2 linked regions of the Hymenobacter swuensis DY53 genome follow. The protein of the gene in region 1 binds, or shares a complex with, the protein of each later gene. Links are inferred from orthologs where the notes say so. Each region holds a gene or a part of one and is shown in the gene's direction. Other genes may lie near its edges.

The links. Proteins that work in one complex are often made in the same cells at the same time.
Region 2: the proteins of pheS (region 1) and pheT are in contact, whole or in part, in a crystal structure (PDB 6P24), measured with the Escherichia coli proteins. The link is inferred for Hymenobacter swuensis DY53 from one-to-one orthologs.

The regions. Positions count from the first base shown.
Region 1 is NZ_CP007145.1:4,432,094-4,440,240, forward strand. Bases 3,227-6,111 are described here. They hold pheS (phenylalanine--tRNA ligase subunit alpha), read left to right. Parts: upstream 3,227-4,092; coding sequence 4,093-5,130; downstream 5,131-6,111. Other genes in these bases: HSW_RS20365 (hypothetical protein), read right to left, coding at 3,285-3,839; HSW_RS20375 (Rieske (2Fe-2S) protein), read left to right, coding at 5,299-5,742; HSW_RS25010 (glycosyl hydrolase 53 family protein), read right to left, coding at 6,110-6,111. Outside these bases: HSW_RS20345 (SusC/RagA family TonB-linked outer membrane protein), read left to right, coding at 1-511; HSW_RS20350 (M16 family metallopeptidase), read left to right, coding at 617-1,894; HSW_RS20355 (hypothetical protein), read right to left, coding at 1,975-2,631; HSW_RS20360 (hypothetical protein), read right to left, coding at 2,845-3,171; more of HSW_RS25010, read right to left, coding at 6,112-7,900.
Region 2 is NZ_CP007145.1:706,282-712,023, forward strand. What follows is about bases 1-3,111. They hold pheT (phenylalanine--tRNA ligase subunit beta), read left to right. Parts: upstream 1-395; coding sequence 396-2,828; downstream 2,829-3,111. Other genes in these bases: HSW_RS04525 (DUF1684 domain-containing protein), read left to right, coding at 1-208; HSW_RS04535 (hypothetical protein), read left to right, coding at 3,029-3,111. In the rest of the region: more of HSW_RS04535, read left to right, coding at 3,112-3,325; HSW_RS04540 (cell division protein ZapA), read left to right, coding at 3,363-3,653; rny (ribonuclease Y), read left to right, coding at 3,787-5,484; HSW_RS04550 (hypothetical protein), read left to right, coding at 5,613-5,742.

The DNA.
Region 1 (8,147 bases):
TGATTTCCAGGACCGGCAACCGCTGGGCAACGGCCTGCCCCGGCAGTTGCTCAGCTTTAGTCAGCAGTTGACGCTGGGCCGGTTTGAGGCGCAGCTGCAGGCCGATGGGATGTTCGGCTACCAGATGTACAACACCGGTCTGCAATACCTGGATGCTACCAGCGGCTTCACCAACGCCTCAAGCCGGGTGCTGGACCGTTGGACGCCCACTAACATGGGCACCGAGGTACCAGTGGCGGGCACCAACCTGTCGGCGTTCAGTAACTACACCCTGCAATCGGGCAACCATATGCGGCTTTCGGCCTTGACGTTCAGCTACAAGGTGTGGGAGAAAGACGCCCGCAACGTGCAGGTGTGGCTGGGCGGTCAGAACCTGCTGGTGCTCTCGAAGTACCGGGGCTACGACCCCAACGTCAGCTCCGCCGGCTCTGACAACCAGCAGGCCGGCCTGGACGTGGGGGCCTATCCGGTGGCGCGCACGTTTCTGGTGGGCGTGCGGGCCACGTTGTAGCTCGGCTGCGTATAGCAGCTGCCGGGAGCCGGAAACTTCTGTTTTGGGCTCCCGGTTGTATACCTTGCCGGCCCATTCGGCCGTTTCCTTCCCGACTTTCCCTGCATGATCCATTTCGAAGAATTCACCCTCGCCAACGGCCTGCGCTGCATCGTCCATGAAGATCACAGCACGCCCATGGCCGTGCTCAATGTGCTTTACAACGTGGGCTCTCGCGACGAAGACCCGGCCCACACCGGCTTCGCCCACCTGTTCGAGCACCTGATGTTCTCGGGCTCCGTGAACATCCCCAGCTACGACGAGCCCCTGCAGCTGGTGGGCGGTGAGAACAACGCCTTTACCTCTCCCGACATCACCAACTATTACCTCACCCTGCCAGCGGCCAACCTGGAAACTGGTTTCTGGCTGGAATCGGATAGGATGCTGAACCTGGCTTTCTCCGAGAACGGACTGGAAGTGCAGCGCAAAGTAGTGGTGGAGGAGTTCAAGCAGAACTACCTGAACCAGCCCTACGGCGACGTCTGGCTGAAGCTGCGGCCCCTGGCCTACCAGCACCATCCCTACCAGTGGGCCACTATCGGCAAGGAGGTAGCGCACATCGAAGACGCCACCATGCAGCAAGTGCGCGACTTTTTTGCCAAGCATTACTCGCCCGCCAATGCCATTCTGGTAGTGGCCGGCGACGTGACGGTGGCCGAAGCCCAGCGGTTGGCCGAAAAGTGGTTCGGACCCATCCCCGGCGGCACCCGCTACAAGCGAAACCTAACCACGGAGCCCCGCCAGGAGGAAGCCCGCTTCCTGGAGATATCGGCCGACGTGCCGATGTCGGCCCTCTACAAGGTGTACCACATGCCCGGCCGGGGCGAACCCGCCTACCACGCCGCCGATTTGCTGTCGGATGTGCTGGGCCGGGGCAAGTCGAGCCGGTTGTACCAGCAGCTGGTAAAAGAGCGGCCGTTGTTTAACTCGCTGTCAGCCTCCGTGATGGGGTCGTTTGAGCCGGGCCTGCTGGTGGTCAGCGGCAAGCTAAACGCGGGCGTCACGCTGGAAGAAGCCGATGCCGCCATCGAAGCCGTGCTGGCCGAAATAAGTGCCGCCGAAATTCCGACCGAAGAGCTGGAAAAGGTCAAGAACCAGGCCGAGGTCAGCATCGTGTTCAGTGAGATTGAACTGCTGAACCGAGCCATGAACTTGGCCTTCAGCAAGCTCCTCGGCGACGCCAACCTGGTAAACCAGGAAAGCGCCAAAGTGCAGGCCGTAACGGCAGCGCAGGTGTTGGCGGCCGCCCAAGAGGTGTTGCGGCCTACCAATTGCAGTACCCTCTACTACCGCGCCCATCCTGTGGCCGAACCAGTGGTAACGGAGGAAGTAGCCGAAGCATAACCGCTACATTCAGCCACAAAAAAGCCCGCCTGGTGAAAACCAGGCGGGCTTTTTTGTATTGTTTTTGCGTTGGCGTCAGCCTACCAGCCGCTGCCGCCGCCACCCCAGCCGTCATCGGCTTTTTTCTTGGGGGCAGCTGCTTTCTTAACCGGCGCGGCGGCTTTTTTGGTAGCCGTAGCACCACCTGCCTTCGTGTCGGCCGAAGCACCAGCGGCACTAGCCGTTTTGGGAGCAGGCGTAGGCTCAACTGCCACCGGAGCAGGTTCGGGCTCGGGAGCTACAATGGGAGCGGGCGCTGGGGTAGGCGGCACCGGGTCAGAGGTGCGCACTGAACGGCGGATGTATGGGGCCAGAGGACGTCCCCGGTAGTCGGTAGTTACGCGGCGCGAAGGAGCGGCCGTAAAGCCCGGGGCCAGGCTGGCCCCGATGGGTTGCATTTCAGGAGCCGGAGCAGCGGCGGCACCGCCGCCAGCCGCCCCACCGCTGGCACCCCATTCGCCACCAGCCGGAGCAGCGGCAGGAGCCGGAGTAGCAGCGGGTTCTGGAGTAGGTGCTACGGCTGCTTTGGGAGCAACGGTTTTGGTAGTAGTAGCTTTTTTAGCCGCTGGCTTTGCGGCCGGTGCCCCCCAGCCATCCGAAGAACCCCAGCCGTCATCAGCTTTCTTCTTCTGGGCCACCGCCGGAGCGGCTATCAGTACGCTGCCTAACAGGAGGAGCGGGAGAATTTGTCGAGTCATGGAACAGAATAATAAGCAGCTTCTTACCGCAAAGGTACGGCACCCCGCGCGGGCCCAAAACCCCCGCCACACATTTTGGCCAAACGTAGCCAGGAGCGGGAAGTTCCCCGCGCTTGCTGAAATGTGGTAATTCTCAAGTGTTCTGCCACTTAAAGGCAACGTTGCCGGGTAATTTTTATTACCTTAGAGGCCACCTTACGGCCTTTCACGCCCCTACGGTTTCCCAGCCGATATGGTAGTAGCAGAGCCCACCGGTTTTTTCACTGCTTTTTTCAGAGGCCGGCCCATGTAGTCGGTGGTTGGTGGGCTGGGCATATTCAGCCGCAATCCGGGCGCCAGCTTCAGGTTTTCCTCGTCGCGGCGGGTACTTCGGTCGTAACGGGCGTAGGCTCCAGAACGGGCTTTGGTGCGTGGACCAGTAGTCCGATGGTAAGCAGTTTTGGTCCGCGCCGTTGGCTTGGTTTGCTGTGTGGCGGCAAGTACATCAGCTACCAGCCAGGCAACGGCCAGTAGCACGAAAGGTAACAATCGGTTTTTCATCAGCAGCGAACTAAACGATTAAAAACAAAAACGTTAGCACTCCTGCATACGACAACTGCCCAACCACGGCTATGCCGGGCGGGCAGTTAGTTCATTCTTCCACCAAGGCATTTTTACCAGCCAGCGGCTACCGTTGAGCTGTCGGCGGGCTGTTGGGAGGTGACGGTGTTGTTCGCGGAGACTTTGCGCAGCGGGCGGCCATTGTAATCGGTGCTTACGCTCCGATACGGAGCCGTATTCATGCCGGGAGCCAGCATCACGCCCGACGACTGCATCATGGGGTCGGTCTGGGCAATTTCCACGGAGCGAGGACGCTTGGATTTGGCTTTAACAACGGGCCGGCCGTGGTAGTCGGTGCTGGTGCCTCGGTACGGCGACGAGCTCATGCCGGGGGCCACCAGCACCCCTGATGACTGCATCATGGGGTCAGCCTCGGGCGCAGCAGTGGCCGTCTGGGCGGCGGGCAGGTCCCAACCTGACACTTCGGGTACAGCCCGCTCGGCCTGCGTATCGCTCCAGCCCCACCCATCATCGGCAGCAGTAGCGGCCGGAGCCACGCTGGTATTGGCAGCTTTGGCAGCCGGCACTTTTTTGCTGGTTTGGGCCTGGGCCTGGGGCGCACTGAAGAAGGCGGCAGCTACGGCTGCGGCAAAGAAAAACCGTTTCATCGGAAGGAAAGTCGAGAAAGTAGATAATACGCCCGGTATAGGCCGGGGCTTCTGCATCGGCCGACTGACGGGTGGCGCCCCACGTTCAGTGCCCTGTGCCGCTTGTATCCGGTTCTTTGCAGCAACCGTACCAATTTCTTTTTCCGGCTGAAAAAACAGAAAACACCGGCCTGTGAAGCCTGAAATACTGTTTTTCTCCTGCCCGACACAATCCGTTATCAACAATGCTCAATCAACTTACCTTTGTGGTATGATGCAGGATACCATTGCCCGCGTACGGGCAGAAATTGAGGCCTACGACCTGACTTCGGCGGAACAGCTCGACCAGTTCCGCATTGCCTACACCGGCCGCAAGGGCCAGCTGGCTGACCTGTTCGATCAGCTCAAAACGGTTCCGCAGGAGGACCGCCGGGCCGTGGGTCAGGAACTCAACCAACTGAAGCAGGCCGCTCAGACGCGCTTCGAGCAGCGCCAGCAGGAGCTGGAAGCGGCCAGCGCCAACGCCCCCGCCGACCCCACGTTCGACTACACCCTGCCCACTGTTCCGCAGGCCCTGGGCACCCGCCACCCACTGAGCCTAGTGCGCGAGGAAATTGTGCGCATCCTGGCCCGCATTGGCTTCAACGTGGCCGAAGGACCGGAAATCGAGGATGACTGGCACAACTTCACAGCCCTCAATTTCCCCGAAAACCACCCCGCCCGCGACATGCAGGACACGTTTTTCGTGCGCCGCGAGGCCGGAGAGCCGGAGTGGGTGCTGCGTACGCACACCAGCCCCGTGCAGGTGCGGGTGATGAAGTCGCAACAGCCGCCTATCCGCAGCATCATGCCGGGTCGGGTGTACCGCAACGAGGCCATTTCCGCCCGCGCCCACATGATGTTCCATCAAGTGGAGGCCCTGTTCATTGATGAAAACGTGAGCTTCGCTGACCTGAAGCAGACCGTGTACTACTTCGTGCAGGAGTTGTTTGGGAGTGATATGGAGGTGCGGTTCCGGCCGTCGTTCTTTCCGTTCACCGAGCCTTCCGCCGAAATCGACATCACCTGCCTGATCTGCAAAGGCAAGGGCTGTAACATCTGCAAAGGCACCGGTTGGGTAGAAATTGGCGGTTGCGGTATGGTAGACCCCGCCGTGCTGGAGCAGTCGGGCATCGACCCGGAGCGGTACTCGGGCTACGCCTGGGGCATGGGCATTGAGCGCATCACCATGCTCAAGTATCAGATCAAAGACCTGCGCCTGTTCACCGAAAATGACACTCGCTTCCTGCGCCAGTTCGAGAGTGCGCAATAAGCCTTTTTTTAGATGAACCCTGTTCCCGTTGGCCTAATGGCCGACGGGAGTTTTTTTGTAGCCATACTGTTCCTGCTTTGCGTTCATGCACAAGGCAATAGGAGCCTCATGGTTTCCTAATACCTACCAGTTGCCCTCAAGCGTTACCCATCTTTAGCTCGCTGCCTTATGCTCCTTTCTCTGGTCCAACGCATTGCTTCTATGTTACTCTTGGTGACTATCAGTGGTCTGCTACCTGCCTGTAACTCATCTGGCGGCGACGCTCAGCCCCAGATTCCGCTGGCCGCAGTCAACGAACAGCTTATCCTCACAGATCAGCAGAACAGTGCTTTGCGTTTTGACAATGGGGCCATTACCATCCGGGGCGGAGTCCGGGGCATTATTGTGGTGCGGCAGAACGCCAGTTCGTACCTGGCCTTTGAGCGTAATTGCCCTTATCAACCCCTAGATACCTGTTCGCGGGTGAAAGTGGAGCCGTTTCTGCGCCTTTATGACCCGTGTTGCAAGTCGCAGTTCAGCTTTACCGGTCAGCCCGAAGCGGGCCCGGCAACCTTACCACTCCGGCGCTACAGCACAGCCCTCTCCGGCAACCTCCTGACAATCACTAACTAGAAAATTAGTCTGAAAATTTTCGAAAGACATGTTTGCAGCTTCCGAAAGTTTGCTCTAATATTGCACCAGCAACGGCAAAACACCGCCGCCATAACCGCTTCCTTAGCTCAGCCGGTTAGAGCATCTGACTGTTAATCAGAGGGTCCCTGGTTCGAGCCCAGGAGGGAGCGCCACAGCTTAGAAAGTCCGCCCCTCCCGGCGGACTTTCTTCGTTTTCAGGCTATTATACGCTCTAGGTTACTCAGCGACGGCAACACATCCTAACGAACCCATAACCGAAACCGGGCTACCCTGCTCCGATAAGGAAGCAGAACAGCCCGGGAGGCAAGTTCTGATGTTACTTTCTTGCTGGAAGTTGAGCAGGTGCTTACTGCTTGACGAACTTCTGGACCTCCAAATAGCCCTTGCCTTCCACACGCACTTGGTAGAACCCCGCAGTCAGGCGCGAAACATCCACGGTGGCAGCGGCTGCCTGCACTGACTGGCGAAGCATCAGCTTGCCCGTGAGCGAGTAGACGGTGGCCGTGGCCTCTGTGGCGCCTGTGGGCAGTGACAGCGTCAGGCGGTCGGTAGCAGGGTTGGGGTAAGGCGTACGGGCAGCAGGGGCGGCCGTGGCCCGGATGGCTGTGACGGTGGTGGAGAAAAGCTCCACGTTATCGAAGTTGCACCAGTTGTTGGCGTTGGCATCCGACCACAGCCCGATTTCGCACTGGCCGTTGGTGACCTGAATTCCGGTAATCTGCACCTGCGCCCAGGTACTGGTAACGGGCAGGTTCACGTTCTTTTCCGCGCCCCCAAAGTTCTTGGCGTAGAGCTGGCAGGCCGTCTGGCCGCCGCTGCTCTGCACCCAGGCCCGGAGCGTGTAGGAGCCATTGGGGAGGCCGGTTTTCACCTGGTAGGTACTGACTTGGTAGGCCGAGCCCAGCCAGTGCGTGAGGCGGTAGGTGCTGGCCTGGCCGCCGGCCTCGGTTTTATCGGCGGCGTAGTTGGCGGTGGTATTGGCCCAGCTGGTCCAGCCGGTGGGCGTCTGGGTGGCAGCGTTGTTGGCTTCAAAGCCGGGGTTAGCCAGCACATTGGTACCGGAGGCCGGCGGGGCCGGGGCGGTGGGCGTCACCAGGAAAGCGTTCATAGCGGCAGTAGGCTTGCCGTCATTGCTCCAGGCGCTGAGCTGGTAGCCGCTGAAGCTGCGGTATCCCTCCGGTTCCCAGTAGAATACGCCTAGGCCCTTACCGTTCGGCACGGCGTACACCGCATTCTGCACGGCCACCAGCATATCGTACACGTTCTGGGGCGCGGCCACGGCGTCGCCGCCTACTTCCGCCACTATCACTTCCTTGCCGTAGCGGCTGGCCATATCGTTGAGGTTGTACTGCAGGCTGCTGATGGATACGGAGTAGTCCTGGTTCAGCCAGAAGGGGTAATACGACATGCCAATGACGTCGTACTTGCCGCCGTTGGCCGTGAGCTGGTCGAAGAACGAGCGGAACCGGGCGTTATCATTGCCCTTATCGAGGTGAATAACAACTTTCGAGGTAGGACTCACGGCTTTCACGGCATCGTAGCCTTTGTTGAGGAGCTGGGTGAGCTGACCGAAGTTGGTAGTACGGCCTTCGGGCCAAAGCATTCCGTTGGGAATTTCATTGCCCACCTGCACCCATTCGGGCGTTACACCGTTGTTTTTCAGGGCCGTTAGCACGCTGGCCGTGTGGTCGTACACGTCGGCTTGGAGCTGGGTGAAGCTGTGGCCGGCCCAGGCGGCTGGCTTGTTCTGCTGACCGGGGTCGGCCCAACTGTCGCTGTAATGAAAGTCAATCATGAGGCGGAAGCCCATGTTTTTGGCCCGGGTGGCCATCGTTACCACTTCGGCGGGGCTGCAGTGCCCGTTCACCCAGTCTACCATCGAGGGGTTCACCCACACCCGAAGCCGGATAGAGTTGATACCCTTGTCTTTGAGAATCTGAAAACAATCCTGGCGTATGCCCTGGTCGTTGTAGAAGTAATAGTTGTTGGCTTCCATTTGCTGGAGCCAGCCCGTATCGGCTCCTTTAGCAAACGTTTGCGCAGATGCTGTCAGGGAGCTGAGAAATAGCAGCAGCCACAGGCCGATACTATGCGCCCACAGCGGAGGACAGCACGATGCAAGTAGAAATGTCTTCATTTTCAGGAAGAAGATATATTGTGAGTGGAAAGCAGGGCGAGAAGAAATGCCAAGTAGGCCGATTGTTGGGATTGGCTGTAAGGCCTTTCAACAACCCCTTAAGGAGCTAGCTAGGCGGCGACACAACGCAAGTTACCACAAACGTTTGTGTCAACAGATTTAAGGACTGTTGACCGGCGTGCAAAACATATCCTGGCGAGCTGGACTCCCACCTGTTGTAATAGGATTTTGTCCTCCCGCCTACCAC
Region 2 (5,742 bases), 3.7 Mb from region 1 along the record:
CGACCGCACCAACGGCTTTGCCACCTACGGCGGCGGCCGCTACCTCGACGCACCCCTGCCCGCCGCCGGCGACACGGAAGTAATCCTCGACTTCAACGAGGCCTACAACCCCTACTGCGCCTACGCCGACGGCTTCGCCTGTCCCGTCCCGCCCGCCGACAACCGCCTGACCGTGGAAATCAAGGCCGGGGAAAAAGCCTTCAAGTAGCGGTACGCCGCCAACAACTGTTATTCCTCGCTCCGCTCGGAATGACACACGCGGCTATTTCGGCCCGTTTTCCGCCGCCCCGCCGAATCCGTACCTTTGTAGTCAGTTGGTTGCTCGCGGCCAGTTACCAACACAATCCTGACAACTGACCACGAGCAACCAACTGACAACTCGCAACTCGTAACTGATGAAAATATCCCTCGACTGGCTCCGCACGCTCATTCCTACCGATAAACCCGCCGAGGAGATTGGCAAGCTGCTCACCGGCTCCGGGCTGGAGGTAGAAGGCATTGAGGAGCTGGAAAGTGTGCCCGGCGGCCTGCGCGGCGTGGTGCTGGGCACCGTACTCACCCGCGAAAAGCACCCCGACGCCGACAAGCTCAGCGTTACTACCGTGGACGTGGGCGACGGCACCATCCGCCAGATTGTGTGCGGCGCCCCCAACGTAGCCGCCGGCCAGCGCGTGGTAGTGGCCCTCGACGGGGCCGTGCTGCACCCTTCCGAAGGCGAGCCGTTCAAAATCAAGAAGTCCAAAATCCGGGGCCTGGCCTCCGAGGGCATGATCTGCGCCGAGGACGAAATCGGCTTGGGCCAGTCGCACGCCGGCATTATGGTCCTGACCACCGACCTGCCCAACGGTACGCCTGCCGCCGAGTACTTCGGCTTGGGTTCTGATTCGGTATTCGAAATCGGCCTGACCCCGAACCGCGCCGACGCCGCCTCGCACTACGGCGTGGCCCGCGAGCTGCGCGCCCTGCTGCGCCATCCCTGCCACCTGCCCGATATCAGCGACTTCCACGCCCCGGCGGCGGCCGCGCCCATCAGCGTAACCATCGAAGACGCCGCCGCGGCCCCGCGCTACGCCGGTTTGCTGCTTGAAAACGTGCAAGTAGGCCCCTCGCCCGAGTGGCTGCAGCGCCGCCTGCGCAGCATCGGCCTTTCGCCAATCAATAACGTGGTGGATGTGACCAACTTCGTGCTGCACGAGTTGGGCCAGCCCCTACATGCCTTCGACGCTGACCAGATCAGCGGCAACCAGATACGCGTGAAGCGGGCCGCCGAAGGGGAGAAGTTCACCACCCTCGACGGTACCGAGCGCACTCTGCGCGTTGAGGACTTAGTTATTGCCGATGCCCACGGCACGCCGATGGCGCTGGCGGGCGTGTTTGGGGGCAAAACCTCAGGCGTGAACGAGGCCACTACCCGCGTGTTCCTAGAAAGCGCCTACTTCGCGCCGGCCGTGGTGCGCAAAACCGGCCAGACCCACCAGCTCAAAACCGATGCCTCCTTCCGGTTTGAGCGGGGCACCGACCCCAATATGGTGCTCATGGGATTGAAGCGGGCAGCTTTGCTGTTGCAGGAAGTGGCTGGCGCCACCGTGGCCGCGCCCGTGGTAGACGAGTACCCCGCGCACATCGGCCACGCAGCCGTGCGCCTGCGTCTGCCCCGCGTGGAGAAGCTGGTGGGCCAGTTCATTGCCCCCGAGCGCATCCGCCAGATCCTCACCGACCTCGACATCCTCATCTCGGAAGAGCTGACCGACGAAGCCGGTCACGCCGAGTGGATGCTGTCGGTGCCACCGCATAAAGTGGACGTGACCCGCGAGGCCGATGTGATTGAGGAAATCCTGCGCATCTATGGCTACAACCATGTGGCTTTGCGTCCGCATAACTCGGCTTCTTACCTGGCCCAGTTTCCCAACCCCGACCCCGAAATCATCCGCCAGAATACGGCCCGGCTGCTCAGCGGCCAGGGCTTCTCGGAAATCATTACCAATTCCATCACCAACTCGCTCTACTTCGAGAAGGAAGGGGAGACGGATGAAACACTGGTGCGCCTGCTCAACTTCAATAGCGCCGAGCTGAACGTGATGCGCCCCAGCCTGCTGCCCAGCGGCCTGGAGGTAATCCGCCATAACGTGAACCGCCGCCAGCGCGACCTGAAGCTGTACGAGTTCGGCAAAGCCTACCGCCAGAAGGCCGGCGGCCAGTACGAAGAGCACAACAAGCTGGTCATTTACCTCACCGGCAACACCGCCGCCGAAACCTGGCAGCAGAAGTCGGACAAGAGCAGCTTCCACCAGCTGGCCGGCGCGGTGCAGCAGGTACTAGCCTCGCTGGGCTTCCCGCAGCCTACTTCGCAGCCGGTGCAGCACCCGTACCTAGCCGGCGGCCTCACGCTGCTGGCCCAAAACCAGCCGGTAGCCCAACTGGGCGCGGTATCAACGGCCATCCTGAAGCGCCTCGACGTGAGCCAGCCGGTGTGGTACGCCGAGCTGGACTGGGACTGGCTGATGCGCAAGTACAAAAACGCGCTAGTAGCCCGCGAATTACCCAAGTTCCCGGAAGTGCGCCGCGACCTGTCGTTGGTGGTTGATAAAACCGTGACCTTCGACCAACTCCAGCAGATTGCCCGTCGCACCGAGAAGAAACTCCTGCAGCAGGTGAACGTGTTCGACGTGTACGAGGGCGAGAATCTGGGCCAGGGCAAGAAGTCGTACTCCGTAAGCTTCCTGCTCCAAGACCCCACCCAGACGCTCACCGACCAAGCCATCGACTCCGTGATGAACCGCCTCATCCAGCAGTTCGAGCAGCAGGCCGGCGCTGTAATTCGCAGGTAAATTGGTTTTTGGTTGGTGGTTTTTGGTTATTGGCTTGCTGACCACAGACTACCGTATGTCATTCCGAGCTTGCCGAGGAATCTCGCGTGCTGGCGTTTAGGTTACTATTGCAACATCAGCACGCGAGATTCCTCGGCAAGCTTGGAATGACGTGCTGATAAAAAACCACCAACCAAAAACGAATAACCAAAAACCAAAAAATGGCCTCCACCCAGCAGCTTGCGCAACTCGACCGCCTGGAGCGGCAGGTGACGACCTTAGTGACTGCCTATCAGCAGTTGCGCGAGGAGCTGGCCGATTCGCAAACCACCATTCAGCAGCTGCAGGCCGACGTGCGCGACCGGGAGCGGCAGCTGAAGGATTTCCAGAATCAGGAGAATATCACTAAACTTGTCAATACCATAGCCGGGGAACCGGCCAATGTCAACGAGCTGAAACTTCGCCTCAACGAATACATCCGAGAAATAGATAAGTGCCTTGCCTATTTGAGGGAGTAACCACCACCACCCCAACCCCACCGACCACTGGCTGCTGATGTCCGATTTATCCATCAAAATCCGCGTTGCCGACCGGGATTACCCTATGCGGGTAAGCCCCGAGGACGAGGAACGCCTGCGCCTGGCAGGCCGGCTGCTAAACGAGCGGCTGAAGGAATTTCGGGAACAGTACGGCATTCAGGATAAGCAGGATCTGCTGGCCATGATTGCATTATCAACAATGGCTGACCGCCTCAAGGTCAGCAAGGAAAAGGACGGAACCGATGCGGCCCTGACCGAGCGCCTCGCGCGCTTGGACACGCTGTTGTCGGGAATGGTGCTGGTGTAGCCGAGAGCGGCTTGCCGCAACGCGAAGTAGCAGCCCGAGCAGGGCGGGGTAATCGGCCCCGCTGCCTGCGCGGGCATTGGCGTTTCTACGGAGCTATGGGTTTCTTCCTTCCTTTAACCCCCCTCTATAGCTCATGTCCGAAACTCTTTATATTGTCCTGGCTGCCGTGCTTGCCCTTGTGGTGGGCGTGGTACTAGGGCGCCAGCTGGCTGGTAAAGCCCGGCAGGACCATGAAGCCGACGCCAAAGCCCGCGCCCAGCAGCTGCTGGCCGAGGCCGAAGCCCAGGCCACCCGCACCCGCGACGAGCGGATTCAGCAGTCGAAAGATAAATTCCGCACCCTCAAGCAGGAATTCGAGCAGGAAAGCCGCCGCCAAAAGCAGGCCCTCGATCAGGAGTTGACCGAGCGCCGGGCCGCCGTGGTGGAGCAGGAGCAGAGCATCAAGCAGCTCAGCCTGACCACCCAGAAGCAGCTGGAAACCATTCAGCGTAAGGAAAAAGACCTGGATGCCACCCGCGAAAAAGTGGAGCTGCAGGCCCAGCAGCAGCGCGAGAAGCTGGAAGCCCAGGAGGAAAAGCGCCGCGCTACCCTCGAAAATCAGTTGGCCAAACTGGAGCAGCGCGAGCAGGAAGTAGAGCAGGAGCTGGAGGAAACCCGCCAGAGCCTCAGCGAGAAAATCCAGCTGGTAACCACCCAGCTCGAAACCATTTCGGGCCTCACGGCCGCCGAAGCCCGCGAGCAGCTGGTGGAAAGCCTCAAGAACGAAGCCCAGATCCAGGCCAGCTCCTACATCAAGGACGTGGTGGCCCAGGCCAAGCTCACGGCCACTAAGGACGCCAAGAAAGTAGTGCTGGAAACCATTCAGCGCACCGCCGCCGAGCACGCCATTGAAAACTGCGTGAGCATTTTCAACATCGAGTCGGACGACGTGAAGGGCAAGATCATCGGCCGCGAGGGTCGCAACATCCGGGCCCTGGAAGCCGCTACCGGCGTCGAAATCATCGTGGATGATACGCCCGAGGCCATCATCATTTCAGGCTTTGACCCCGTGCGCCGCGAGGTGGCCCGCCTGAGCCTGCACCTGCTGGTGAAGGACGGCCGGATTCACCCGGCCCGCATCGAGGAGATTGTGGCCAAAACCCGCAAGAACATCGATGAGGAAATCGTGGAAATCGGGGAGAAAACCATCATCGACCTGGGCATTCACGGCCTGCACCCCGAGCTGATCAAGATGGTGGGCCGTATGCGCTTCCGCAGCTCATACGGTCAAAACCTGCTCCAGCATAGCCGCGAAGTGGCTAACCTCTGCGCCACCATGGCCGCTGAAATGGGACTTGACGTGAAAAAAGCCAAGCGAGCTGGCCTGCTCCACGACATCGGGAAAGTAAGCACCGAGGAGCCCGAGCTACCCCACGCCATCCTGGGTATGGAGATGGCCAAGAAGTACAAGGAGCACCCCGACGTGGTCAACGCCATCGGTGCCCACCACGACGAGATGGAAATGACGGCCATGATTTCGCCCCTGGTGCAGGCCTGCGACGCCATTTCTGGCTCGCGTCCCGGTGCCCGCCGCGAGATGATGGAGAGCTATATCAAGCGTCTCAAGCAGCTGGAAGAAACCGCCAACGGCTTCAAGGGCGTCAACCAGTGCTTCGCCATCCAGGCCGGCCGCGAGCTGCGCGTGATGGTAGACGCCGAGAACGTAACCGATGAGCGAGCCCAGGAGTTGAGCTACGAAATCTCGCAGAAAATCGAGAAGGAGATGCAGTATCCCGGCCAGATCAAAATCACCGTTATCCGCGAAATGCGCGCCGTGGCCTACGCCAAGTAGTACGATACTTCCTCAACGTAAAACCGCCCCCGTAGCTTTGGCTGCGGGGGCGGTTTTGCTATTAGGGCTGCAACGTTTGCGCTGCTTGGCAACTCTGGTTTAGTGAGTACTACTAACAAGGAGAATTTATGGATCGATTCATACGCTCTATAACTGTATCAGGCAGTGTGATGGTGATACTAACAGGCTGCTCCTTGTATGCCCCATTACAACCCAGTGCCCCGCTAATTCATATCAAGGGCGAAGCCGAGGTAGTGG